2 linked regions of the Saccharopolyspora erythraea NRRL 2338 genome follow. The protein of the gene in region 2 interacts with the protein of the main gene of each other region in a pairwise test. Links are inferred from orthologs where the notes say so. Each region holds a gene or a part of one and is shown on either strand. Other genes may lie near its edges.

Region 1 (10,359 bases), 2.0 Mb from region 2 along the record:
GGTGACCGTGACCTTCTGTGCCATCTCGGAAGTCCTCCCCGGAGTTATTAGCAATAACGGGACGTCGGTCAGCTCCGTTCGAGTGCACCAATATCCGTCGCCGAGTCATTCTGAGGGGTAGGTTAGCGCAGTAACTGCGCTAACGCACTCACCCCGGCGAGGAAAATTCTGCCGACCCCCGGCCGGACGGGTCATTCCGGACGGACCAGCGGGAACAGGATCGTCTCCCGGATACCGAGGCCGGTCAACGCCATCAACAAGCGGTCGATACCCATTCCGACGCCGCCGCTGGGTGGCATTCCGTACTCGAGCGCCCGCAGAAAGTCCTCGTCGACGTGCATGGCCTCCTCGTCGCCGGAAGCCGCCAGCCTGGCCTGTTCCTCCAACCGGGCGCGCTCGACGACCGGGTCCACCAGTTCGGAGTAGCCGGTCGCCAGCTCGAATCCCCGGGTGTAGAGGTCCCATTTCTCGGCCACACCGGGCTCGCTGCGGTGCTGGCGGGTCAGCGGCGCGGTCTCCAGCGGGAAGTCGCGCACGAAGGTCGGGGCGTACAAATGATCGCCCACCAGGTGTTCCCACAGCTCCTCGACGAGCTTTCCGTGCCCGTGGGCCGGGTCGGTCTGCAAACCGACCGAGTCGGCGTGCTTGCGCAGGACCTCCACCGGGGTTTCCGGGGTGATCTCCGAATCCAGGGCCTCGGACAACGAACCGTACATCGTGACCGACGACCACTCGCCGGACAAGTCGTACTCGGTGCCGTCGAACCAGGTCACCACCTGCGAACCGGTGAGCGCCTCGGCGGCCTCCTGCACCAGCTGCCTGGTCAGCCGGGCCATCCCGTCGTAATCGGAGTACGCCTGGTAGAACTCCAACATGGCGAACTCCGGCGAGTGGGAAGAATCACTTCCCTCGTTGCGGAAGTTCCGGTTGATCTCGAAAACCTTCTCGATGCCGCCCACCACGCAGCGCTTGAGATACAGCTCCGGCGCGATGCGCAGATACAGCTCCATGTCGAAGGCGTTGGAATGCGTCACGAACGGGCGAGCCGCGGCACCGCCGTGCAGGGTCTGCAACATCGGGGTCTCGACCTCGATGAAACCCCGGCGCTGGAAGGAATCCCGCAGCGACCGCTGCACGGTCGCCCTGGTTCGCACGGTGTCGGCGGCCTGCTTGCGCACGATCAGGTCGACGTAGCGCTGCCGGACCCGGGTCTCGTCGCCGAGCTCCTTGTGCGCCACCGGCAGCGGGCGCAGCGTCTTGGCCGCCAGCCGCCACTCGTCGGCCATCACCGACAGCTCGCCGCGGCGGGAGGTGATGACCTCGCCGTGCACGAAGACGTGGTCGCCGAGGTCGACGTCGCTCTTCCAGGAGGCCAGCGCGTCCTCGCCGACCTGCTTGAGGCTGAGCATCGCCTGCAGTTCGGTGCCGTCGCCGCCGCGGAGCGTGGCGAAGCAGAGTTTTCCGGTGTTGCGCAGGAACATCACCCGGCCCGCGACACCGACCTGGTCCCCGGTGTAGGTGTCCGGGGCGAGGTCGGGGTGGGCGGCGCGCACCTCGGCCAGGGTGTGCGTGATCGGCAGATTCACCGGATAGGGGTCGACACCCCCGGCCAGCATTCGCTCCCGCTTCTCCCGCCGGACCCGGAGCTGTTCGGGCAGGTCGTCGACGCCCTCGGCGTCCGCGGCGGTGGGGATGGAACGGTCCTGGTCAGTCACGGGCAACAAGGGTACGTACCTGCTCACGGCGACTTGACACCAGGCGTCCGACCGCGCTCGATGCCGCGGGCCGCCGCGCGGCGGCGGTGTCAGGAACCGAAGTTGCGGTCGTACACCAGGCGCAGGCCCAGCAGGGTCAGGTCAGGCACGTGGTGGGAGATGGTGTCGGACTCGGTCACCACCAGCGGCGCCAGCCCGCCGGTGCCGATCACCGTCGTCGGCCCGCCGTGGGTGGACTCCAGCTCCGCCACGATGCGGCGCACCAGGCCGTCCACCTGGCCGGCGAACCCGTAGAGGATGCCCGACTGGAGGCACTCCACGGTGTTCTTGCCGATCACCGAGCGCGGCCGCACCAGCTCGACCTTGCGCAGCTGCGCCGCGCGGGAGGCCAGCGCGTCCAGCGAGATCTCGATGCCGGGCGCGAACGCGCCGCCGAGGAACTCGCCCTTGGCCGAGATGGCGTCGATGTTGGTCGAGGTGCCGAAGTCCACGACCACGCAGTTCGTCGCGTGCAGGTGGTGGGCGGCCAGCGTGTTGATCACCCGGTCCGCCCCCACCTCCTTCGGGTTGTCCACCAGCAGCGGGACCCCGGTGCGCACGCCCGGCTCGACGACCACCCGCGGCACGTCGGTCCAGTAGCGGCCGAGCATCACCCGCAGCTCGCGCAGCAGCGACGGCACCGTGGACAGCGCCGAGATGCCGGTGATCCGGTCGGCGTAGGAGCCGAGGAGCCCGCGCACGGTCAGCGCGAGCTCGTCGGCGGTCATCCGCGGCTCGGTGCGCATCCGCCAGTCGCGGACCAGCACCGGGTCGGCGCCCTCCGCCGGTTCGTCGGCGTAGAGACCGAGCACGATGTTGGTGTTACCGACGTCGATGGCGAGCAGCACCGTCGTCCCTTCCCTCAGCGTGTCGTGCGGGGCGCCGGCCGCCCGCGTGGCGTCGATCAGTGCTCCGGCTGCTGGAGCAGGGCGTCGAGCTTGGCCGCGTCGTCGGTCTCGGCGGCGGCCTCGGTGATCGCCGAGGTGACCGAGGCGGCCGTGCCGGCCAGCCCGGAGCCCGCCGGGGCGTGGCCCGGGTCCTGGCCGCGCTCGACGATCCTGTTGTCGGCGTCGACGAAGATCACCTTCGGCCGCACCGACCGCGCCTCCAGCTCGTCCATCACCCCGTAGGAGATCAGGATCACCAGGTCGCCGGGCTCGATCAGGTGCGCGGCGGCGCCGTTGATGCCGATCACGCCCGAGCCGCGCTCGCCGGTGATCACGTAGGTCTCCAGCCGCGCGCCGTTGGTGACGTCGACGATCGCCACCTGCTCGCCTTCGAGCAGGTCGGCGGCGTCCATCAGGTCGGCGTCAACGGTGACCGACCCGACGTAGTGCAGGTCGGCCTGGGTGACCGTGGCTCGGTGGATCTTGGACTTCAGCATCGTGCGGAACATCGCAGACCTCCTTCGGGGGGAGCCGGACCGCTGGCCGGGTATCGGGGGTGGCTCAGGGCCGGCTGTCGCCCTGGTCGCCGAGCAGCACCAGGGCGTTGTCGATCAGTCTGGTCTCGCCGACCTTCGCCGCGACCAGCAACCGGGCCTCGCCCTCGGCGGGGGCGGCGCCGAGTTCGGTGTCCCGTAGTTCCAGGTAGTCCAGCCGCACCAGCGGCTCGGTGGCCAGCACCTCGCGGGCGGCCCGCAGCACCGCCTCCGCCCCCTCGCGGCCCGCGTGCGCGCCCGCGGCCAGCGCCGCCGACAGCGCGAGCGCGGCCCCGCGCTCCTCCTCGCTGAGGTAGACGTTGCGCGAGGAGAGGGCGAGCCCGTCGGGCGCCCGCACGATCGGGATGCCCTGGATCGCGGTGTCGATGTTCAGCTCGCGCGCCATCCGCCGGATGAGCACCAGCTGCTGGTAGTCCTTCTCGCCGAACAGCGCCAGGTCGGGGCGGACGATGCCGAGCAGCTTCGCCACGATGGTCAGCACCCCGGCGAAGTGCCCCGGCCTGCTGGCGCCCTCGAGCTCGTCGCCCAGCGGACCGGGGTGGACGGTGATCTGCGGGTCCGGGCCGTAGACGTCGTCGCGGTCCGGGGCGAAGACCAGCTCCACGCCCTCGGCGCGGCACGCCTCGACGTCGGTCTCGAAGGTGCGCGGGTAGCTGGTGAAGTCCTCGCCGGGCCCGAACTGCAGCGGGTTCACGAAGATCGACACGACCACGACGCTGTTGGAGTCGCGGCGCGCGCGGCGGATGAGCTCCAGGTGGCCCTCGTGCAGCGCGCCCATCGTGGGCACCAGCGTGATCCTGCGCCCGGTCGCCCGCAGCGCCCGGGTGACCTTGGCCAGCTCGTCGGGGTGGTGGTGCACGGTCAGCGCGCCCGGGGCGAAGCCCGGACCCGCGCCGACCCTCTCGGGTGCGGTCATCGCAGCTCCTCGGCGGCTCGGGGAACACCCGCGCGAGGGGTGTCGTTCAGCGGACGCCCGGACGGGTGGCTCACGGCTCCCCTTCCAGCGCGTCGCGCACGTCGGATGCCATGTCGGCGCGCAGCACGCCCGAACGCACGGCGCGCTCGGCGGTCCGCTTCGCCAGCGCCCGGTAGCCGGGCACCGCGTCGGGGTCGTCGTCGTTGAGCGCCGCCAGGTGCGCGCGCACCGTGCCCGCGTCGCCGCGCATCACCGGGCCGGTGATGGCGCGGTCGCCGAAGCGCAGCGCGTTGTCCAGCGACGCCGACAGGATCGGCGCCATCACCCGGTCGGGGATCTCGACCCCGGCGTCGCGCAGCAGGTCCGCGCAGTCGTTGACCAGGGTGATCAGGTGGTTGGCGCCGTGGGTCAGCGCGGCGTGGTAGAGCCCGCGCGCCTGCTCGGGAACCCGGACCGGCTCCATGCCCAGCTCCAGCGCCAGGGCCTCGGCGACGCTCCAGCCCGCCTCGTCCTCGCCCACCGCGGTCACCGCCATGCAGGCCGTCGCCAGGCGCTCGACGTCCTCGGCGCGACCGGTGAAGGTCATGGCCGGGTGCAGCGCCAGCGACAGCGCGCCGATCTCGGTGGCCGCCGAAAGCACGCCGGCACCGTGCGCGCCGCAGGTGTGGACCACGATCTGCCCCGCGCGCAGCGATCCGGTGGCGACCAGACCGCGCGTCAGACCGGCGATCGCGTCGTCGGGCACCGCCAGCAGCACCAGGTCGGCCTGCGCGGCGACGTCGTCGGGCGGCAGCACCGGCACGTCCGGCAGCAGTTCCTCGGCCCGCCGCAGCGACGCGGCCGAAACTCCGGACACCGCGACGACCTGGTGCCCCGCGCGGTGCAGAGCCGCGCCGAGCACGGCACCGACCCTCCCCGCGGAGATCACTCCGACGCGGAGCCGGGGGCCTTCTCCGCGCCGAGGCGGGCGACCAGCAGCCACGTTCGTCCTCCCAACCGTTCCAGTCCCGTCTGCCGGGTACCGGACAGCAGCGCGAGAGTAGCCCGAAAACATCCGCGCCGTGCCACCCGGGTGGCGCGACGCACAGCGGCGCCCCGGCGGATGCGGCTGACGTCGCGGGGCCGCCGGTCAGCCGCCCGGCGGCGGAACCGGCCCGTTCTCCGGCGGACGACGCGACCCGTGCTCGGGCGGCACCGCACCGCGCGGCGCCTGGCCGGGACCGCGCTCCTGCGGCGGCGGGACCTGGCGGTGGTCCCTGGCCCGGCCCTGGGCCTGGGGCTGGTGCGGGCCACGCTCCTGGGAGGGGAACGGCGGGACCTGGTCCTGGGACGGGAACCGGCCTTGGTCCTGCGACGGGAACGGGGCCTGGTCCTGAGACGGAAACGGCGGGACCTGGTCCTGAGACGGGAACGGCGGGACCTGGTCCTGGGACGGGAACCGGCCTTGGTCCTGCGACGGGAACGGGCCGTGGTCCGGGGAGGCGTGGTGCGGCCCGCGCTCCTGCGCGGGCACCGGCCCCTGGCCCTGCGCCGGAGGCGTTCCGTGGATCGGCGGGCCGACCGGAGTGCTCCGCTTCGGACGCACCGGCCCCTCCGACCGGCGCGGGCGCTTGAGGTTGAGCTGGGTCAGCTCGTGGATCTTGATCCGCGCGGTCTGGATCGCCTGCTGGCTGCCCGCGGCCGACCGCCGCGCGTGCTTGAGGTCCTCGATCAGCTTCTCCCGCCGCGCCCGGCGGACGGCGCTGGTGGTGCGCCCCTCGGACGCGCGGTGCTGGAGGAACGCCAGCTCGGTGACGGCGATCTGGTAGTCGCGGACCGCCTTGGCGGCATCGCCGCCCGCGCTGCGGCGGACCTTGCGCAGCCAGCCCCGGCGCCCGGCCAGGCTCGCCAGCATCTCGACCTCGCTGCGCACGATCAGCCCGGCGCGCTGCAGCACCGGGAGCTGCTCGGCGACGATCCGCTGCTCGCGCTTGCGCTGCCAGAGCACGATCCACCCGGTGCCGAAGAAGATCGGAACCATGAACAGGAAGTAGATGTTGAGGAACTCGACCCCGCCGAGCAGCGTCGACGCGTTCCAGACCGCGTGCAGCACCACGGCGGCGAGGAACCCGAACACCGGCCACAGCACCCGCATCCGGCCGTTGGTGGTCCGCGAGGCGAGACCGATCCCGATACCGACCATCGCGGTGAACAGCGGGTGCGAGAACGGCGCGAGCACCCCGCGCAGGATGAACACCGCGACCACGCCGCCGCTGACGCCGCCGAGGCCGCCCTCGGCGAAGGCCTTGCCGAAGTACAGGATGTTCTCGGTGAAGGCGAAGCCCGCCGCGGTCAGCGCCGCGTAGACGATGCCGTCGACCATCCCGTTGAACTCGGCCCGGCGGCGGAACCACAGGCCCACCACGAACAGCGCCTTGGCGGCCTCCTCCACCAGTGGCGCCATCACGGCCAGGCTGAAGAAGCGGTGGTCGTTGGCCCCCAGCAGCAGGTCACCCAGCCCGGTGACGGCGTCGTTGAGCATCAGCGCGCACGCGGTGGCTCCCCCTGCTCCCCACAGGAACGCGCCGAGCAGCAGGAGCGGCGGCTCCGGCTCCCAGCGGTCGATCCACACGATCGCGGCGAAGACCACCCCGACCGGCAGCAGCGCGGCGACCGCGCCTACGAGAGCGGGCAGCGATCCGACTCTGGAGGTCGTCACGCCGACCATCACCAGGCCGCAGATCCCGAGCACGATCAGGCCCGCGATCGGCCACCCGACGACGTGGTGCTTGCGGGTCTGGAGCCGGCGCGCCCCGGAGAGGTCGGGCGCCGGCTCCCGAAGATCAGGAGTGGACACGACAAAACCCTAAAACGCCGAGCCGTCCACCGGCATCGGACCGTCGGTTGCCGTCATTCCTTCCGGCGGCGCCTGCGCTTGGTCCCGCCGGAGCCCCCGTAGGCGGCCAGCAGCTCGTCCACCGACGTCCCCTCGGCGTGCGCACCCGCATCCACCTGCGGAGATGGCTCCTCGGCGGCCTTGGGTGCCTGCACCTTGCGGGTCGATTCGGCGGCCGGAGCCTCTCTACCCGATCGGGCCTGCTGGCCGGAACGCGCACCGGCGGGGTCCGGACGCTCGTACTGCGGCTTCTCCCGCCGGGCGGGCGCCGGGTGCGCGGCGTGAGTCTCGTTGCGCGCGGGCTGGGGCTTCGGGCGCGGGGGACGGCTGGGCCTGCGGCGCTGCTCGTCCCGCGGCGGCTCGCCGCCGAGGCGGCTGATCAGCTCGGTGTTCTGCGCGCCGCCCGACTGCCCGCTGGCGCCTCCCGCCGCGGGGATGGGGTCGGTGACCGGCGTGGAGCCGCCACCCGCGCCGCCCCGTTTCCCGCCGGCGGGCGTCGTCCCGGCCCCGTTGCCCGGAGCCGCGCCCTGGACCGGAGCCGCACCGCCGGCCGCAGCCGACCCCGCGCTGTTGGGTGTCCCCGGGCCGTTGGCCGACACCGTGCCGTTGACGGTCGTGGGCGGGACGCTCCCGGCGGGGGCCGCCGGCCCTGCCGTGCCGCCCGCCTGCGTGATGACGCCACCGGTGAGCCTGCCGTTGACGTGTCCGCCGGGCCCCGAGGTCAGCTCGCGGCCCCAGCTCTGCTGGATCGACGTGCTCTGCGCGCCGGTCGCGCCGTTCTCGGTCAGCGACCGCACCCTGGTCGACTCCGCCCGCAGCGCGACCCGCTCGAACAGGACGTCACCGCCGAGCATCTGCTCCAGGCTCTCCCGCAGGTTGCGCAGCTCGGTCTTGAGCGCCTGGATCTCGCTGTCGGACTCCTCGGCGACCCGGCGGCGCGCCTCGGCCTCGGCCTCCAGCTCGAACTCGCGGCGGGCCGCCACCTCGCGTTCCAGCTCCAGCTCGTAGATGCGTTGCTGCTCGGCGGCGCGTTCGGCGTCCTCGGCCGCGCGTCCCCGCAGGCGCGCCACCGCGAAGGCCGCGATCAGCGCCGCCCACAGCGCCGCGACCAGGCCGAGCTTGAGCAGCCGGGAGTCGTCGCTGAGCACGAGGACCGCGGTAGCGGCCGCGGCGAGGAAAACCGCACCGACCCACAGCGCCGTCGCACGCCCGTCTCGCGACGCGGATTCGGTACTGCCACGGTCGGACATGCGCACCACGGTACCGGGCGTTTATCTGTTCGAGACCTGGAGGCGAACAACGCGGCTCCACATTGGTCTGATCGGCCCACGCGAGAACACCCGATCAACGCATCCGAACGCGCCCGGTTTCCCGCGCATCGGCCGCCGATCCTCGTCCCCGCGCACCGGCCGTTCAGCCCTCGTCGGAGAGCACCTGCGGTTCAGTCCTCGTCGTCGAGCGGTTCCTCGGGCTCGTCCGGGTTGCGCAGGCAGTGCTCCAGCCACAACCCCGCCGCGACCAGCGCGGCCGCGCTGACCAGCCCGATCACCGCCGCGACGGTGTCGGCGCCGGCCGCCTGCACGGTCCCGCGCTCCGGCAGCAGGTAGGCCAGCAGGCCGACCCACACACCGCCCATGATCGCCCCGGCCAGCGACGACGCCTTCGCCAGCGCCACCGCGCGCGCCGCCGTCAGCGGGTCGACCGGCTCGGTACCCGGCTTGCGCTTGAGCCGCGGACGCATGGTCAGCGCGAACACGACGTCGATCAGCGCGATCAGCAGCAGGGTCGCCCCGGCGAACGTCGGCAGCTGCGGCAGCACCCCGTAGGCCATCCGGACGAGCAGGTAGACCAGGACCGCCGCGACCAGGGCAGCCGCCACCAGTTGCCGCGGTTTGGTGAAGGACATGTGTTCTCCGTGCTGCGGGTCCACGCCACAAGCATCCCACCCGCACCGCCGCTGACGGCAACGGCGGAGAATCAGCGCTTGAGTCTCCCCCTGCTGGAGGGTCGAAGGTGCTTTGACGTGGACGACACCAGGCTCTACACGATCGGCGAACTCGCCAGGCGCACCGGCCTGCCGGTGAAGACGATCCGGTTCTACGCCGACAGCGGCGTGGTGCCGCCCACCGACCGCACGCACTCGGGTTACCGCCTATACGACGTCTCGGCGATCTCGAAGCTGGAACTGGTCCGCACGCTGCGCGAGCTGGGGGCCGGTCTGGACGAGGTCCGCAGCGTCCTGGAGCGCGAGACCACGCTGCCGAAGCTGGCCGAAGCACATCTCGCACTGCTGGAACAGCAGATGCGCCTGCTGCGGACCCGCCGGGCGGTGCTGCGCGCGGTCGTGAAGCTACGCCGCACGACCGAAGAGGTGAGACTCATGCACAAGCTGGCCAAGATGTCGGACTCCGAGCGCAACCGGCTCATCGACGAGTTCTGGGACGAGATGACCGAGGGGCTCAACATCAACCCCGACTTCGCCGAGTGGATGCGTTCGGCCAAGCCCAACCTGCCCGAGGACCCGTCGACCGAGCAGGTCGAGGCGTGGATCGAGCTCGCGGAGCTGGTCGCCGACCCGGACTTCCGGCACCTGGTGCGCAGCGCCTCCCAGGAGCACTCCGACCGTAGGGACGCCGGGGAGACGATGAGCGGTCCGGCGCCGGAGGACGCCCACAAGTGGTGGGAGGTCACCGACCAGGCGCGACAGGCCGCCGAGGCGGGGACGTCGCCGGAGGGGCCGGAGGCCGCGGCGCTCGTGGCGCGGATCGTCGAGCTGTCGACGGAGGAGTACGGCAAGCCGGACTCGGCGGAGTTCCGCAACTGGCTGGCCGACTACTACCAGCAGCACGACGAGCGGCTCTCCCGCTACTGGGAGCTGATGGCCACGATCAACGGCTGGCCGCAGCACCCGAACACCGAGGCCAGCTCGAAGTGGCTCGCCGCCGCCCTGCGCGCGTCGGCCGAGTAGCGGGGAACAGGGCCGCCGCGCTCGGCGGCCCTGTTCCACTTCGGACAACCCGCTTCGTTCAGCCTGACGGCCGCAGATCCAGGTCGGCGCGCAGCCGGACCCCGGACACCTCGTCCTCCGGCAGCGCCGCGAGCAGCGCCGCGATCGGACCGCGACCAGGAAGCTGCGCCTCCGGGTCGATCGAGTGCCACGGGATCAGCACGGTCGCCCGGCTGGGCGTGCCGGGGTGCGGCAGCAGCAGCTCCGGGTCGTCGCTGCGGACGTCGTCGACCGACACCACGTCCACGTCCAGCGTCCGCGGGCCCCAGCGCCGCTCCCGCACGCGCTCGGCGGCGCGCTCCAACTCCTGCCCGCGCCGCAGCCAGCCCCACTCGTCGACGCCGGCCGACTCCACGACGATGACCG
Region 2 (10,356 bases):
TCGGTGACCTGGCCGAGGCGGATGTCGAACTGCCACGGCTCGAGCTGGTTGAGGGCCGACTTGAGCTGCTGGTGGTTGGCCTGGCACAGGTTGTCGGCCAGCCACGCGAAGTCGTGGGCGTTGACCTTGTCGACCACCGCCTGGGCGGCCGGCCTGGCCTCGCCGGGGCCGCCACCCATGAAGTAGAACAGCCCGGCGGCCACCCCGCCCGCCACGACCACCGCTCCCGCGCCGCCCAGGATCCAGGGCAGCTTCGACTTCCTGCGCGGCGGCTCGACGTCGGCGAAACCACCCGGTTCCTGGATCCAGCTCCCCGGACCGAACTCCCCGCCCCAGTCGGGCGCCTGGGGCGGCGTCTGCTGCCCGAAGGCCGGTACCTGCTGCGTGGGCTGCGCCTGCTGCCCGGGCTGGCCCCAGCCGGTGTGCTGGTTGCCGTACCAGGCGGGCTGCTGCTGCGGTGGCTGCTGCGGGCCCTGGGCGGGAATCCCGCCGCCCGCGGGTTGCTGGCCCCACCCGCCTGGACCTGGCTGTTGCGGCGGATAGGTCATTGCGCGTCCTCCCCCGAGTGGTTTCGGTTGTCAAGGGCGCCGTCCGGTGTGCACGGCGGGCGTAAGTAGACCAGAGCCCGCCGAGCGCGGTGTGGGGAGTGGACGATTTCGGCACCGAATCGTGCTCCGGAACGCCGCCGGTCCGCGGTGGCCGCCATGCGCGGCGGGGCCCGCGCGACGGGGGTTGTTCCAAATGATGGGAGAAGTTCCGGGGTGCTCACGGTGGGCTTCCGGACAATGACACCCGGTTGCCGGAGTCGTACACCCGGATGCCACAGCGGGTGGCCGACGGCGTGGCGCAACGCCGAACATGCCCGTCTGCCACCGGGTATCCGCGTCGCCGGGGCACCCCGGGCCGCACCGAACGGCCCATGATCATCGACACAGCGTGGTCGCCGGTGCCCTGCTGGGAGGCGGTCGCGGCGGTACCGACCCGGCGTCATTCATGTGAGTTCGCCGAATTGTGTGGCACTCTGGGCGATCCGGCGGGCAATCACGACGCCGCCGTCGTCGGTGATCGCCGGTACCGTGGTGGTACGAGCACGGGAGGAGGGTGCCGACATGCAGCACGACCGTCCCGGCAGCCGGCCTGAGGAGGGCGGCGAGCAGCAGATCGGTGGAGATGCCGAGCTCAACAGCCAGATTCGTCTGCTCGAAGACGAGGTGGCCCTGCTGCGCCGAAAGCTCAACGAGTCCCCTCAGCAGGTCCGGTTGCTGGAAAAGCGGCTGGCCGAGGCATCCGAGAGAGTGAGCCAGCTCACCGAACGGAACGCCAAACTCACCGAAACCCTGAAGGAAGCGCGCAGCCAGCTCATGGCCCTGCGCGAGGAAGTCGACCGCCTCGCCCAGCCGCCGAGCGGCTACGGGGTGTTCCTGCACGCCTACGAGGACAGCACGGTCGACGTGTTCACCTCCGGCCGCAAGATGCGGGTGTCGGTGTCGCCGAACGTGGCCACCGAGGACCTGCGGCTCGGTCAGTCGGTGCGGCTGAACGAGGCGCTGACCGTGGTGGAGGCGGGCGCGTTCGAACAGACCGGTGAGGTGTGCACCTTCCGGGAGCTCCTGCCTGTCGACGCGGTGACCCGGAGCCCGAGGGCTCTGGTGCTCGGGCACACCGACGAGGAACGTGTGGTGTGGGTGACCGAGCCGCTGGCCGAGTCCGGGCTCAAGGCCGGCGACTCGGTGCTGGTCGACAGCAAGGCGGGCTACGCCTACGACCTCGTGCCCAAGGCCGAGGTGGAGGACCTGGTGCTGGAGGAGGTCCCGGACGTCGGCTACAACGACATCGGCGGCCTGGGCAACCAGATCGAGCAGATCCGCGACGCGGTGGAGCTGCCGTTCCTGCACTCCGACCTCTACGTCGAGTACCAGCTGCGGCCGCCGAAGGGCGTCCTGCTCTACGGCCCTCCGGGCTGCGGCAAGACGCTCATCGCCAAGGCGGTGGCCAACTCGCTGGCCAAGAAGGTCGCCGCCTCGCGGGGCGACGACGACGGGCAGGCGAAGTCCTACTTCCTGAACATCAAGGGTCCCGAACTGCTCAACAAGTTCGTGGGCGAGACCGAGCGGCACATCCGGCTGATCTTCCAGCGGGCCAGGGAGAAGGCCTCCGAGGGCACTCCGGTGATCGTGTTCTTCGACGAGATGGACTCGATCTTCCGCACCCGCGGCAGCGGCGTGTCCTCCGATGTGGAGACCACGATCGTTCCTCAGCTGCTGAGCGAGATCGACGGTGTGGAGGGGCTGGAGAACGTCATCGTCATCGGCGCCTCCAACCGCGAGGACATGATCGACCCGGCGATCCTGCGGCCCGGCAGGCTCGACGTGAAGATCAAGATCGAGCGTCCGGACGCCGAGTCGGCCAAGGACATCTTCTCCAAGTACCTGACCAGGCAGCTGCCGATCCACGAGGAGGACCTCAAGGAGTTCGGCGGCGACCAGGCCTCGTGCGTGGAGGCGATGATCCAGACCACCGTCGAGCGGATGTACGCCGAGACCGACGAGAACCGGTTCCTGGAGGTCACCTACGCCAACGGGGACAAGGAGGTCCTGTACTTCAAGGACTTCAACTCCGGCGCGATGATCCAGAACATCGTGGACCGGGCGAAGAAGGCGGCCATCAAGGCCGTGCTGGAGACGGGCCAGCCCGGTCTGCGGGTCCAGCACCTGCAGGACGCCATCATCGACGAGTTCGCCGAGAACGAGGACCTGCCCAACACGACCAACCCGGACGACTGGGCGCGGATCTCGGGCAAGAAGGGCGAGCGCATCGTCTACATCCGGACCCTGGTCAGCGGCAAGAACCAGGAGTCCGGACGGGCGATCGACACGGCCACCAACACCGGCCAGTACCTGTAGGCGCGGTGCAGTTGGTCGCCCTGCCGGGCGGCCGCGCCGCCTGAGCGACGACAACGGGTCCGGGGCCGTCACCCACGCCGGTGGCGGCCCCGGACCGCGCCGAGTGTCGGCGCGCGCGCCGACCGGTTAGGTTTCGGGGCATGATCTCGACCGAACAGCGCCTCGGCGTCGGGTTGGCGGCGCTGGGCCGCCCCGCCTACATCAACGTGGGACGCACCGGGGTCCTGCCCGGGCTGCGCACGGCCGACGAGATGCGGGAGCGCACCAAGCTGGTACTGGACGCCGCGCACGCCCAGGGGCTGCGCTGGGTGGACACCGCCCGCTCCTACGGCAGCGCCGAGGAGTTCCTCGCGGGCTGGCTCGCCGAACGCGGGCACGAGGACGTCACGGTCTCCAGCAAGTGGGGCTACGCCTACGTCGCGCAGTGGCGGATCGAGACGGAGGTCCACGAGGTCAAGGAGCACTCCGTGGAGCGCCTGCGCGCGCAGTGGGCGGAGACCCGCAAGCTGCTCGGCGACCGGGTCCACCTCTACCAGGTGCACTCCCTGACCGCCGACAGCCCGCTGTTCGACGACCTCGAACTGCAGCACGAGCTCGCCCGCATCCGCGACTCCGGCGTCCGGCTGGGCTTCTCCACCAGCGGGGCCGCGCAGGCCGAGGCCATCGAACGCGGCTGGGAGCTGGAAGTGGGCGGCACCCAGCTCTTCGGCGCCGTGCAGTCGACGTGGAACTCGATGGAGCCCTCGGCGGGGCGGGCGCTGGCCGAGGCCCACCACGGCGGCTGGCGGGTGCTGGTCAAGGAGACGTTGGCCAACGGCAGGCTGGCGGTCGAACCGCCGGAGGCGGTGCTCAAGGTCGCCCAGCGCCACGGAGTGGGCCCCGACGCCGTCGCGCTGGCCCACGTGCTGGCGCAGCCGTGGGCGGACGTGGTGCTCATCGGCCCGGCCAGCGTGGAGCAGCTCATGTCCAACCTGGCCGTGCGCGACGTCGTGCTGAGCCGCCAGGACCTCGACGAGCTCGCGCCGGTCACCCGCGACGCCGCGACCTACTGGGGTGAGCGCGCCGCGCTGCCGTGGCACTGATCGCCTGTCTTCGCGGTCACCTTTCGTAGCGGTTCCGGTGGCGGAACCTCAGGTGTCCTCTGGCTCCGGGATCCTTTTTCTCATGTATCGCCCATACGCCGCGAAAAAGCTGTCCTCGCCAGAGAACGCCTGAGAACCCGCGGCGGTGCCGGTTGCCAGGTGGGCCAAGCGGCTGCCGCTTCAAAGAAGCGTCAAAGGCGGGCACTGACGCCGCCGGAGGGCTCTCAGCGCCTCCCTGCCCGCCCGGCGAACCACTCCTGGGCGAACTGGCGGCCGTCGGGCACCAAGGGCCAGCTCGGGTCGCTGAGCCGCTCGCGCAGCTCCTCCACCGGCATCCACCACCCCTCGGCCACCTCCTCGGGCTGGTGCACGACCGGGCCGTCCCACAGCACCTCGTACAGGTAGGCGTGGAAGCGCACCGAACCCCGCTCGTGGACGGTGTGGAACAGGAACCGCGGGCGCACGCCCGCCACGCCGAGCTCCTCGGCCAGCTCCCGCACCGCCGTGACAGCGGGGTCCTCGCCCGCGGCCACGACGCCACCGGCCCAGCAGTCGTGCATCCCCGGGTAGATGTCCTTGGTCTCGGTGCGCCGGTGCACGTAGACCTCGGTGCGCCCGGGTGACAGCAGCAGCACCTCGCCCGCCGCGTGCCACAGCCCCTCTGCGCGCATCCGCCCCCTCGGGGCGCTGCCGACGACACGCCCGGACGCGTCGTAGATCGCCACCTCTTCGTGTTCGCCGCTCACGCCGAAGATCATCCCACCCGCACCACCCGCACCGGTTCTTCGCACACGCGGTGCGATTGCCGGGTCACACATCGCGTCCGGCACTCCGCCAACGGCTCCGGAACCCGTACGCTGCGAGGTATGCGGCGGATCATGGGAACCGAGGTGGAGTACGGCATCGTGGTGCCCGGAGACTCGAGCGCCAACCCGGTGCTCACCTCCACCCACATCGTGCTCGCCTACGCGGCGGCGGCCGACATCCCCCGGGCGCGCCGGGCGCGCTGGGACTACGAGGTCGAGTCGCCGTTGCGCGACGCCCGCGGCTTCGACCTGGGGGCGGCTGCCCAGCAGCCCAACGGCTCGGACAGCGACGACCTAGGCGCGGCCAACGTCATCCTCACCAACGGGGCGCGGCTCTACGTCGACCACGCCCACCCGGAGTACTCCGCTCCCGAGGTCACCAACCCGATGGACGCGGTCGTATGGGACAAGGCGGGCGAGCGGGTGATGGAGGAGGCCGCGATCCGCGCGGCCAGCGTGCCCGGCACCGCCCCGATGCAGCTCTACAAGAACAACGTGGACGGCAAGGGCGCCAGCTACGGCACCCACGAGAACTACCTGATGGCCCGCAGCACGCCGTTCACCTCGGTCATCACCGGGCTGACGCCGTTCTTCGCCTCCCGGCAGGTGGTCTGCGGCTCCGGGCGGGTCGGCATCGGCCAGGCCGGTGAGAAGGCCGGCTTCCAGCTCTCCCAGCGCTCGGACTACATCGAGGTCGAGGTCGGCCTGGAGACCACGCTCAAGCGCGGCATCATCAACACCCGCGACGAGCCGCACGCCGACGCCGACAAGTACCGCAGGCTGCACGTCATCATCGGCGACGCCAACCTCGCCGAGACCTCCACCTACCTCAAGCTGGGCGCCACCGCGCTGGTGCTCGACATGATCGAGGCGGGGGAGCGCTTCGACGACCTCAAGCTCGCCGACCCGGTGCAGGCGGTGCACCTCATCAGCCACGACCCCGGCCTGAAGCAGACCGTCGAGCTGGTCGACGGCAGGCGCTTCACCGGCCTGGACCTGCAGCGGGCCTACCACGAGCGGGCGGCGGCCCACCTGGACTCCCACGGCGCCGAACGCGCCGCCCGCGACGTGCTGGCCACCTGGGGCGAGGTGCTGGACCTGCTCGGCGGCGACCCGATGGACTGCGCCGACCGGCTGGACTGGCCCGCCAAGCTGCGGCTGCTGGAGAACTACCGGACCAGGGACAGCCTCGGCTGGGCCTCGCCGCGGCTGCACATGATCGACCTGCAGTACTCCGACGTGCGGATGGACAAGGGCCTCTACAACCGGCTCGTCGCCCGCGGCTCGATGAAGCGCCTGGTCAGCGAGGAGGAGGTGCGGGCGGCGGTCACCTCGCCGCCGGAGGACACCCGGGCCTACTTCCGCGGCCGGTGCCTGGAGCGGTACCCGGCGTCGGTGGCGGCCGCCTCGTGGGACTCGGTCATCTTCGACCTGGGACGGGAGTCGCTGGTGCGGATCCCGACCCTGGAGCCGCTGCGCGGGACCAGGGCGCACGTGGGCGAGCTGCTCGACGCCGCGAGCAGCGCCGAGGAGCTCGTGGACTCCCTGACCAAGGGGTGAGACACCACGCTTCGCGCACGTCAGCAGCGGGCGGATGATCGAAACGACGCCCGCATGGCTGTGGGCGAACGGGTGGTCGGATGGGTAGTGTTCAAAGCATGGATGTCCGGCATCGTCGGCCGGCATCCGCCGAGTGCGACCACCGGGAGGCAAGATGTCGCAGGAAAAGGTTCAGCGGCACGGCGGCGGCGACGGCGAAGAGGAATCGGGTCCCGAGGCCGCCGGTCAGGAACGTCGCGAGAAGCTCGGCGAGGACGTCGACGCCATCCTGGACGAGATCGACGACGTCCTGGAGGAGAACGCCGAGGACTTCGTCCGCGCCTACGTGCAGAAGGGCGGCCAGTAGTCCGGATCGGCGCGCGCGCCGTCGGCGGTTCGGGCCGGTGTCCACACCGGCCCGGCACCGCCCTGGCGCGTCCCGGCGCGGTGCGGTCGCGCACCGCGCGGGTGCCGACGGTGCCGGTCCCGCGCCGATCTTGACTAGAGTGCAGTCCTGTCCTCAGGTCACAGGTTTTGTCGTGACACCAGTTAGAGCAGGAGACGATGTCGCCGATGGAATCCAGCTCGACCCGGTTCCCGGGTCAGGCCCTGCCCGCTGCCTACCTCACCCCGGGATCGTCGTCGTTCACCGACTTCCTCCGGGTCGCGGCCCCGGAACTGATGCCGGGTAGCCGCCCGGTCCCCGACGGCGCCGTGGAGGCCCCGCACGGGACCACGATCGTCGCCCTCACCTTCCGCGGCGGAGTGCTGCTGGCCGGGGACCGCCGGGCGACGATGGGCAACCTCATCGCCCAGCGGGACATGGAGAAGCTCTACGTCACCGACGACTACTCCGCCGTGGGCATCGCGGGCACCGCGGGCATCGCGCTGGAGATGGTGCGGCTCTACGCCATCGAACTGGAGCACTACGAGAAGCTCGAAGGCGTTTCGCTGTCGCTGGACGGCAAGGCCAACAAGCTCGCCACGATGCTGCGCGGCAACCTCCAGGGCGCGATGGCGGGGCTGGCGGTGCTGCCGCTGTTCGCCGGCTTCGACGTCGACGCCGACGACCCCGACCGCGCGGGCCGGATCGTGTCCTACGACATCACCGGCGGCCGCTACAACGAGCTCGGCGGCTACTACGCAGTCGGCTCCGGATCCCTGTTCGCCAAGTCCGCGCTGAAGAAGCGCTTCGACCCCGACGCCGACGTCGACACCGCGGTCCGCGCCGCGGTCGAGGCTCTCTACGACGCCGCCGACGACGACACCGCGACCGGCGGACCCGACCTGTCGCGCCGGATCTACCCGTCGATCATCACCATCACCGGGACCGACGGTGCGACGCGGGTCCCCGAGGAGCGCGCGGCCGAGATCGCCACCGAGGTCGTCAACGGCCGCATGCAGAACCCGGGCGGCTGAGCCCACCCACCCCTGCTCACCGAGAAACCTCGCCGCCCGGGCGCGGGCGAACGATTCGATCCAGGAGTGCACAGTCGTGACGATGCCGTTCTACACCTCTCCCGAGCAGCTGATGCGGGAGCGTTCCGAGCTCGCTCGCAAGGGCATCGCCAGGGGACGCAGCGTGGTGGTCCTCAAGTACGCGGGCGGCGTGTTGTTCGTGGCCGAGAACCCGTCGACGACGCTGCACAAGGTGTCGGAGATCTACGACCGCATCGGCTTCGCCGCGGTGGGCCGCTACAGCGAGTTCGAGAGCCTGCGGGTGGCCGGGGTCCGGATCGCCGACGTGCGCGGCTACTCCTACGACCGCCGCGACGTCACCGGCCGGGCGCTGGCCAACACCTACGCCCAGCACCTGGGCGCGATCTTCACCGAGCAGATCAAGCCGTTCGAGGTGGAGATCTGCGTGGCCGAGGTCGGCCAGACCGCCGACAACGACCAGCTCTACCGGCTCACCTACGACGGGTCGATCGTCGACGAGCCGCAGTACGTGGTGATGGGCGGGCAGGCCGACACCATCACCACCACCCTCAAGGACTCCTTCTCCGACGGCCTGGAGCTGGCCGAGGCCGCCGGTCTGGCGATCCGGGCGCTGTCCTCCGGCGGCGAGGGCACGCGGGAGCTGGGCGTCGGGCAGCTCGAGGTCGCCGTGCTCGACCGCGCCAGGCCGAACCGGACCTTCCGGCGGATCACCGGTGCCGCGCTGAAGGCGCTGCTGCCCAGCCAGGAGGAGAGCGGCTCCACCGACGGCGAAGCTTCCGGTGACGCCGGGGACGACAAGAAGACCGGGGACGACAAGAAGAGCTGACCCCCCGCTCGCACGCGCGACGCCCTGCTCCCCGCCGGGGAGCAGGGCGTCGTCCGTTCCGGGTGGACGGTGAGTCAGTCCGCTGTGGTCGGCCGGTAGACGCTGAGCACGTTCTCGTGCGCGGTGAAGGTGAACCGCCGCCCCGGGGCGTGGACCTCGCCGTCGGTGGCCACCGACACGGGCGAGCCGTGCACCGCCACCTCCAGGTGGGAGCACTCGCGTTCGACGTAGGTGTGGCTGTGGTCGAGCGCGCCGGTGATCGCCGCCAGCACGAAGCGCAGGCGGGAGAACCGGCGGTCGGCGCGCACGAAGCGCACGTCGAGCGTGCCGTTGTCGAGCCGGGGCCGCCAGGTCGGGGCGAAACCGCGCGGCGCGTACGCGCCGTTGCCGACGAACAGCACCCACACCCGGTGGCGCTCCCCGTTGATGTCGACCTCCAGCGGCTCGGACTCGTGCAGCACCCGCACCAGCGCCATCGCCGCGGCGGGCCACTTGCCCCAGCGGGGCTCCCACTTCTCGCGGAACCGCACCATGTCCGGGTAGCCGCCGAGGCTGGCGGTGTTGATGAACCAGTCGGTGGGCCGGTCGTCCACCGTGAACCCGCCGAGGTCCACGGTGGCCGCCGATCCGGCCGCGACCGAGTCCGACACCGCCGGCAGGTGCTCCACGCCGATGTCGCGGGCGAAGTGGTTGAGCGTGCCGGTGGACAGCACCGCCAGCGGCAGCCCGCGCTCGGTGGCCAGGGCCGCCACGGCGGCCACCGTGCCGTCGCCGCCGGCGACCCCGAGCGCGCGCACGCGGTCCTGCCGCCGCTCCAGCTCCTCGCGCAGGCCGTCGATCAGGCCGTTGGCAGGCTCGGCACGCACCACCGCGGCCGCGGGCCAGTGCGTGCGCACCCACTGCTCCGGGTCGAGCTGGCCGTTGCCGGAGACGGCGTTGACCAGCACCAGCATCCCCCGGCCGTCGATGAGCGCGGGCGCCTCGGCGGGATGGTTGCTGGCCGCGGGCTCGGCCGGGCGCACCGGCCACCACCGCTTGGTCGCCCAGGCCATGCCCGCGCCGACCGCCGCCCCGCACACGACGTCGGTCGGCCAGTGCACGCCGGTGTGCACCCGGGAGTAGGCGACCGCCGCCGCGACCGGGGCGACCGCGGCGCCCAGCTTCGGCGACTCCATGGCCACCGCGGTGGCGAACGCCGCCGCCGAGGCGGCGTGCCCGGACGGGAAGGACGAGGAGGTGGGCGGATCGTCGAGCCTGCGGTGCGGCGGCATCAGCTCGGCCGCCGGGCGCCTGCGCGGGAACAGCGGTTTGCCGATCAGGTTCGTCGTCGCGCTCGCGCCGGCGATCGCCGCGACACCGCGGAAGGCCGCGCGGCGGGTCACGCCCTTCCCACCGGACAGGGCGGCGGCCACGGTCAGCCACAGCAGGCTGTGGTTGGCAGCCGTGCTGAGCGCCTTCAGCCCGGGGTCGGCGACACTGCGGGGGAGCCCGGCGCTCTTGCCGGCCAGAACGCGGTCGAACGCGTTGACGTCGTCGATGACTCTGCGAAACCATTGCAGCACCTGCGAAACGCTACCCGTTGGTCACCGCCGCGGTGGCCGAGGCCGCCACCGCCAGGCGTGGCAGGCGTGCGCGCGGCGCCCGCATCGGGCCTGGACACGCCGCCCGCAGGTGTGCACGCGCGGCCACGAAGCGTAGTCATCGGTCCGTGACCAGGCGGAATGTAACGCACCGGTACCGTGCAAATCGGGAAACAAGCC

What was found.
Region 1: the proteins of SACE_RS10990 (region 2) and panC interact in binary tests that used the Escherichia coli proteins (3 or more experiments, as listed by UniProt). The link is inferred for Saccharopolyspora erythraea NRRL 2338 from one-to-one orthologs.

What each region holds. Positions count from the first base shown.
Region 1 is NC_009142.1:449,510-459,868, reverse strand. The notes cover bases 2,158-5,106. They hold panC (pantoate--beta-alanine ligase), read right to left. Parts: upstream 4,112-5,106; coding sequence 3,203-4,111; downstream 2,158-3,202. Other genes in these bases: SACE_RS01990 (Rossmann-like and DUF2520 domain-containing protein), read right to left, coding at 4,182-5,093; panD (aspartate 1-decarboxylase), read right to left, coding at 2,659-3,150; SACE_RS02005 (type III pantothenate kinase), read right to left, coding at 2,158-2,602. Also shown: SACE_RS02015 (histone-like nucleoid-structuring protein Lsr2), read right to left, coding at 1-24; lysS (lysine--tRNA ligase), read right to left, coding at 192-1,715; more of SACE_RS02005, read right to left, coding at 1,805-2,157; SACE_RS01985 (PrsW family intramembrane metalloprotease), read right to left, coding at 5,241-6,947; SACE_RS01980 (DUF6779 domain-containing protein), read right to left, coding at 7,001-8,236; SACE_RS01975 (DUF3180 domain-containing protein), read right to left, coding at 8,428-8,892; SACE_RS01970 (MerR family transcriptional regulator), read left to right, coding at 9,010-9,954; folK (2-amino-4-hydroxy-6-hydroxymethyldihydropteridine diphosphokinase), read right to left, coding at 10,013-10,359. UniProt on the Escherichia coli protein: Catalyzes the condensation of pantoate with beta-alanine in an ATP-dependent reaction via a pantoyl-adenylate intermediate.
Region 2 is NC_009142.1:2,432,901-2,443,256, forward strand. The notes cover bases 2,971-5,916. They hold SACE_RS10990 (NUDIX hydrolase), read right to left. Parts: upstream 4,732-5,916; coding sequence 4,210-4,731; downstream 2,971-4,209. Other genes in these bases: SACE_RS10985 (aldo/keto reductase), read left to right, coding at 3,044-3,985; dop (depupylase/deamidase Dop), read left to right, coding at 4,852-5,916. Also shown: SACE_RS10975 (Rv0361 family membrane protein), read right to left, coding at 1-548; arc (proteasome ATPase), read left to right, coding at 1,110-2,903; more of dop, read left to right, coding at 5,917-6,351; SACE_RS11000 (ubiquitin-like protein Pup), read left to right, coding at 6,506-6,697; prcB (proteasome subunit beta), read left to right, coding at 6,904-7,749; prcA (proteasome subunit alpha), read left to right, coding at 7,826-8,596; SACE_RS11015 (bifunctional phosphatase PAP2/diacylglycerol kinase family protein), read right to left, coding at 8,671-10,158.